2 linked regions of the Marichromatium purpuratum 984 genome follow. The main gene of each other region encodes a partner of the protein of the gene in region 2 in a complex. Links are inferred from orthologs where the notes say so. Each region holds a gene or a part of one and is shown on either strand. Other genes may lie near its edges.

Region 1 (3,670 bases), 1.9 Mb from region 2 along the record:
TCATGCCTGTCTCTGCATGTGAAGAAAGGAACCACCAGGACCCGCTTGTCCGTCGTCGTCGGTCATGCGGCTAGCCTCGCCACTGCAGGCTATAAGCTGGTCGCTGGTCGCTGGTCGCTGGTTGCTGGTCGCTGGTTGCTGGTTGCTGGTCGCTGGTTGCTGGTTGCTGGTTGCTGGCGCGGCTGGCGGCTGGCTTCACGACCGCACCCGTGGCCCGCGCTCGTACCAGCCCCGGGTGCGGTTGACCACCCGTACCACCAGCAGCATCACCGGCACCTCGATCAGCACCCCGACCACGGTCGCGAGCGCGGCGCCGGACTCGAAGCCGAACAGCGCGATGGCCGCGGCGACGGCCAGCTCGAAGAAGTTGGAGGCGCCGATCAGCGCCGAGGGACAGGCGACGCTGTGACGCTCGCCGACGACGCGATTGAGCCAGTAGGCCAGCGCCGAGTTGAAGAAGACCTGGATGAGGATCGGTACCGCCAGCAGCAGGATGATCAGCGGCGCGTCGATGATCGCCTGTCCCTGGAAGGCGAACAGCAGCACCAGGGTGGCGAGCAGCGCGAGGATCGAGGCGTGGCCGAGGGTCTCGAGGGTGGCCTCGAAGCGCGCGCTGCCGTGGCGCAGCAGTCGGCGCCGCCACCACTGGGCGATGATCACCGGCACCACGATATAGAGCGCCACCGAGGTCAGCAGCGTCTCCCAGGGCACCAGGATCGACGACAGCCCCAGCAACAGCCCGACGATGGGGGCGAAGGCGAACACCATGATGGCGTCGTTGAGCGCTACCTGCGAGAGGGTGAAGTAGGGATCGCCCCCGGTCAGCCGGCTCCACACGAAGACCATCGCGGTACAGGGCGCGGCGGCGAGCAGGATGAGCCCGGCGACATAGGCGTCGAGCTGCTCGGCCGGCAGCCAGGGCGCGAACAGCCCGCGGATGAACAGCCAGGCGAGCAGCGCCATGGAGAAGGGCTTGACCGCCCAGTTGACGAACAGGGTGACGCCGATGCCGCGCCAGTGCGTGCGCACCTGATGGAGGGCGCCGAAGTCGATCTTCATCAGCATCGGGATGATCATCACCCAGATCAGCAGACCCACCGGGATGTTGACCTGGGCGACCTCCAGTCCGCCGAGCAACTGGAAGGGCGCCGGCGCCCATTGCCCGAGCCCGATGCCGATGAGGATGCAGAGCCCGACCCAGAGGGTCAGACCGCGCTCGAAGAGGCTCATCGGCGCGCCGCTCGCCTGTGTGGCGGAGACCTCGCACGGTACCGACATGACTTACTCCGATGGTGGCGTGATGGTGAGCCCCAGCGCCTTGGCCACCGCCGGCACCAGGCGCGCGCGGATCTGGTCGCGGACGGCGATGAAGGCGTCCAGCGGCTCGCCGTGGGGGTCGTGGAAGGGGAGGTGGAGCCGGGGGAGCGGGCGCGGGAAGATCGGGCACTGCTCGCGGGCGTTGTCGCAGACGCTGACTACCAGATCGAAGGGCTGGTCGAGCAGGGTCTCGACCGCCTTGGGATGGAGCCCCGCGGTCGGCAGCCCGGCCTCGGCGAGCGCGGCGATGGCCCCCTCGGCGACCCGGGGCTGTGGCCGGGTGCCGGCGGAGAGGGCGCGCACCCGACCGGCGAGATCGTGATTGAGCAGCACCTCGGCCATCTGCGAGCGGCAGGCGTTGCCGGTACAGAGCACGAGCACGGTCTTGGCGGTGGCGTTCATGCAGGGATCCTCGATCTGATCCTTGGTGCCCGGTGTCGGGCGGGTGTCATGGCGGTTGGGGCGTGCGATCGCGGTTTCGTAATATCTACCAAATCATATATTTGGTTTTGTGCATGTCGCTGTGCGGATCCTGGCCGTCCCCGACGGCGACAGCGGGGCGGCTATCGGTGACGATGCGATGCCTGTCGGTGCCAGTCAGGCGCAGCGCGGCGCCGAGGGGCGTCCCGGCATGCTCGCCAGGTTGGCGGCGTCACTGCTGAAGGGGGCCTGTCCGCGCACCGCCGCGGCGGTCTCGTCGAGCACTCGGCACGCCCAGTCGGGCAGCGCCGGGTGGACGCGGTAGTAGACCCAGAGTCCGGCGCGCCGGTCGGCGACCAGCCCCAGCTCGCGCAACTGGGCGAGATGGCGCGAGACGTGTGGTTGCGCCGAGCCGGTGGCGTGGGTCAGCTCGCAGACGCACAGCTCGCCCTGTTCGCGCAACAGCACCAGGCAACGCAGTCGGGTGTCGTTGGCCAGAGCGGCGAAGAAGGCCGTGGGTTTTGTTTCCATGGGCTTTAATATACGTTATTCGTTATATTTGTAAAGCGGTATATTTTGCGCCCAGGAGATGCTCTGGCCGCGTTCGGACGATCGCTTGCTGAACATGCGCTGGCGCGAGGCGAACCTCGGCGTGCTGACCGCGTCACCGTGTGTGCTGCCGGTGTCGGCGCACCGGGCGCGGCAGGTGCTCGCTCAAGACATGCCCGTCGACGATGGTGTCGTGGCGGGGATGGTGTTCGGCTGTTCCGGCGTGGCGCTAGGGTCGGGGGCGTAGCGAGCGATGGAGTCGAGCGCGGTGGCGAGGGCGCTCTGCAGCGCTGCCGTCGCCGCTGTGTGCGCATGGTCGTCCGCGTCCTGCTCCTCGACCTCGGCGGCGCGCGCGGCGACCTCGGCGAGTCCGAGGTTCGCGGCGATGCCGCGGAGCTTGTGCGCCGTCTGCCGCGCTACCTCCGGCTCGGCCTCGGCGATGCGTTGGGCGGTGTCGCCGTGCTCGCGGGCGAAGGCGCGCAGATAGCGCCGATAGGTGTCGGAGTCCTTCCAGACGGCCAGGCTGGAGTCGACCGTCAAGCCCGGTAGGCTCGGGCCGTGGTCGGCCGGGTTCGGTTCCATATCGATCTCGTGCGCCGTATCGTCGTCGGCCCGGCGTACCGCATCCGGGGGCGCCAGGCGCAGGATGACGGCTACCACCTCTTCGACATCGAATGGCTTGCCGATGAAACCGTCCATCCCTGCCGTTCGGGCCGCGTGCTGCTGCGTATGCATGGTACCTGCGGTGATCGCGACCACGGGTAGTTGCGACAGGGTCGGGTTGCGGCGGATACGTCGGGTGGCCTCGTGCCCGTCCATGTGTGGCATCTGTACGTCCATCAGCACCAGATCGACCGCCTCGGGGTGGGCGGCGAGCCGATCGAGCGCCTGCTGGCCCTCGTCGGCGAGACTGATCTGCGCGCCCTCGTCGGCGAGGATGCGTTGGGCGACCTCACGGTTGGTCTGGCTGTCGTCGACGACCAGCAGCCTTAGCCCGGCGAGTCGGCGCGCTCGGGTCGGCGTGTCACGCGAGGCGTCGGGCGTGCCGAGGCGCCGCGCACGCGTTCGCGCGACGGTGTCGTACAGTGCCGAGGGCGCGAGTGGCTCGACCAGCACCGCCTCGACCAGTTCGGCGTCCGGTTCTGCCCGTGTCTGTTCGGTGGGGTGCGTGGTGAGCGCGAACAGCAACGGTCGGCGCGCCTCGGGTAGGGCCGCGTGGATCGCCCGCGCGGTGGCGGCTCCGCGGCGCGTGGGCGCTCGCCAGTCGAGCAGTACGGCGGTCTCCGGGCCCTGCAGTGTCGGGTCGTCGCGGAGCCAGTGCAGCGCAGTTTCGGCGGAGTCCGTCGCGCGCCCCGTCCACCCTAGGGCGGCGGTCGTTGCCAAC
Region 2 (2,901 bases):
CATCTTCTGCAGTTCCGCCGGGCCCATCAGCAACTCCTCGCGGCGGGTGCCGGAGCGGTTGATGTTGATCGCCGGGAAGATACGGCGCTCGGCGATGCGGCGATCCATGTGGATCTCCATGTTGCCGGTGCCTTTGAACTCCTCGTAGATCACGTCGTCCATGCGCGAGCCGGTGTCGACCAGCGCGGTGGCGATGATGGTGAGGCTGCCGCCTTCCTCGACGTTGCGCGCGGCGCCGAAGAAGCGCTTGGGGCGCTGCAGCGCGTTGGCGTCGACACCACCGGTGAGCACCTTGCCCGAGGAGGGCACCACGGTGTTGTAGGCGCGCGCCAGACGGGTGATGGAGTCGAGCAGGATAACCACGTCCTTCTTGTGCTCGACTAGTCGCTTGGCCTTCTCGATCACCATCTCGGCGACCTGGACGTGACGCGTGGCCGGCTCGTCGAAGGTCGAGGAGATGACCTCGCCACGCACCGAGCGGGCCATCTCGGTGACCTCTTCCGGGCGCTCGTCGATGAGCAGCACGATCAGGTAGCAATCGGGGTGGTTGTGACCGATCGACTGGGCGATGTTCTGCAGCATCATGGTCTTACCGGCCTTGGGCGGCGAGACGATGAGGCCGCGCTGACCCTTGCCGATGGGGGCGACCAGGTCGATGGTGCGGGCGGTGATGTCCTCGGTGCTGCCGTTGCCGACCTCGAGGGTGAGCCGCTCCTGAGCGAACAGCGGGGTGAAGTTCTCGAACAGGATCTTCGACTTGGCGTTCTCGGGGCGATCGAAGTTGATGTCCGAGACCTTGAGCAGGGCGAAGTAGCGCTCGCCGTCCTTGGGCGGACGGATCTTGCCCGAGATGGTGTCGCCGGTGCGCAGCGCGAAGCGACGAATCTGGCTGGGGGAGACATAGATGTCGTCGGGGCCAGCGAGATAGGAGGCGTCGGCCGAGCGCAGGAACCCGAATCCGTCCTGCAGGATCTCGAGCACGCCGTCGCCGTAGATGTCCTCGCCACGCTTGGCCTGTGCCTTGAGGATGGCGAAGATCAGGTCCTGCTTGCGAGAGCGTCCGACACCCTCGATGTCCATCGATTGGGCAAGGGCAACCAGCTCGGGTACAGGCGTCTTCTTGAGTTCGGTTAGATTCATCACGGTTATCGTTAAAGACAGAGGTCGTGGCTGGTGGGCAGCGCCCCGCGAGAAGGATCGGTGTCGCGAGAGGATGCGGCTGCAGGACGGCAGCCCACCGGAGAGGGGGCGTCCGGGCGGACGCCCCGTGGAAATTAGAAAGTCGATCGCCTCGAACGCACGGGCGCCTCGCCGCGCGCTGGTTGGTTGCCGGGTGTCAGAGGTTGCTGTCGATGAAGGCGGTCAGCTGCGACTTGGAGACGGCGCCCACCTTGGTCGCCTCGACCTCGCCATCCTTGAACAGCATCAGCGTGGGGATGCCGCGGATGCCGTAACGGGGAGGGGTGTTGGGGTTGTCGTCGATGTTGAGCTTGGCGACCTTGAGGTCCTTGCCGTACTCGCTTGCGATCTCATCGAGGACCGGGGCAATCATCTTGCACGGACCGCACCAGTCGGCCCAGTAGTCTAGGAGCACCGGCTTGGAGGATTTCAGCACCTCCTCCTCGAAGGTGTCATCGGTCACGTGGACGATGCTGTCGCTCACTGGAGTCGTCTCCCGTTGAATTCGTGTGGTGAAGGGCGTGAGAACTCGCCGTTGAGGCGTCGCGCGGGTCGGCTGTGGAGCGGGCGGGCGAATTGGCGTTGATATGGGCCCTTGGGTAAGATGCTATTTGATCCAAAGCGAAGAGAATTTGCAAGCCTTGCCCGCCCGCGAGGTCTGCAGCTCAGGGATACCCGAAACGTCATGACAGACACACACCTCTCCCAGACGCGCCTCGACTCGCTGGCGCTTGATCCGCGGATCCTCGCGGGTCTCGCCGAGACCGGTTTCACCCACTGTACACCGATCCAGGCCGAGACCCTGCCGATCGCCCTGGAGGGGCATGACATCGCCGGTCAGGCGCAGACTGGCACCGGCAAGACCGCCGCCTTCCTGCTCGCGACCATGCAGCGGTTGCTCAGCCATCCCACCGAGCCGCGCGACGCCGCCGACACCGTCTGTCGACCGCGGGCGTTGATCCTCGCCCCGACCCGCGAGCTGGCGGTACAGATCCACAAGGACGCGCTGGTGCTCGGCGCTCACACCGGCTTGCGTCTGGGGTTGGCCTATGGCGGCACCGGCTACCAGAAGCAGCGCGATGAGCTGGCCGCGGGCGTCGACATCCTCATCGGCACCCCGGGACGGTTGATCGACTACTTCAAGCAGCGGGTGTTCGACCTGCGCGGCATCGAAGTGGTGGTGCTCGACGAGGCCGATCGCATGTTCGATCTCGGTTTCATCAAGGACATCCGCTTCCTGCTGCGACGGATGCCGCCGCCCGAGTCGCGCCAGGGGCTGCTGTTCTCGGCCACGCTCTCCTACCGGGTCACCGAGCTGGCCTACGAGCACATGAACCAGCCGCGTCTGATCAAGATCGAGACCGAGCAGGTCACCGCCGACCGGGTGCGCCAGTGCTGTTACATGACCGCCAACGAGGAGAAGATCCCGCTGCTGATCGGGTTGGCGCGCGGCTGGCTCGAGGGCGATGCGCGGATCATCGTCTTCGTCAACACCAAGCGCGAGGCCGATCGCGTCTGGGGCTATCTGCAGGGCAACGGCATCAACACCGCCGTGCTCTCCGGTGACGTCCCGCAGAAACAGCGGTTGCGCCTGCTGCGCGAGTTCACCGAGGGTTCGCTGCCGGTGCTGGTCGGCACCGACGTGGCCGCACGCGGGCTGCACATCCCCGACGTCACCCACGTGGTCAACTTCGACCTGCCCGAGGACCCGGAGGACTATGT

Evidence for each region. The genes of interacting proteins can lie anywhere in the genome.
Region 1: the proteins of trxA (region 2) and MARPU_RS09935 are in contact, whole or in part, in an NMR structure (PDB 2IPA), measured with the Bacillus subtilis proteins. The link is inferred for Marichromatium purpuratum 984 from one-to-one orthologs.

What each region holds. Positions count from the first base shown.
Region 1 is NZ_CP007031.1:2,260,761-2,264,430, reverse strand. Bases 1-2,921 are described here. They hold MARPU_RS09935 (arsenate reductase ArsC), read right to left. Parts: upstream 1,720-2,921; coding sequence 1,282-1,719; downstream 1-1,281. Other genes in these bases: MARPU_RS16725 (response regulator), read right to left, coding at 2,452-2,921; MARPU_RS09930 (metalloregulator ArsR/SmtB family transcription factor), read right to left, coding at 1,915-2,268; arsB (ACR3 family arsenite efflux transporter), read right to left, coding at 196-1,278. Outside these bases: more of MARPU_RS16725, read right to left, coding at 2,922-3,670. UniProt on the Bacillus subtilis protein: Catalyzes the reduction of arsenate [As(V)] to arsenite [As(III)]. In vitro, can dephosphorylate para-nitrophenyl phosphate (pNPP).
Region 2 is NZ_CP007031.1:390,168-393,068, forward strand. It holds trxA (thioredoxin TrxA), read right to left. Parts: upstream 1,664-2,901; coding sequence 1,337-1,663; downstream 1-1,336. Other genes in the region: rho (transcription termination factor Rho), read right to left, coding at 1-1,140; MARPU_RS01825 (DEAD/DEAH box helicase), read left to right, coding at 1,865-2,901. UniProt on the Bacillus subtilis protein: Participates in various redox reactions through the reversible oxidation of its active center dithiol to a disulfide and catalyzes dithiol-disulfide exchange reactions.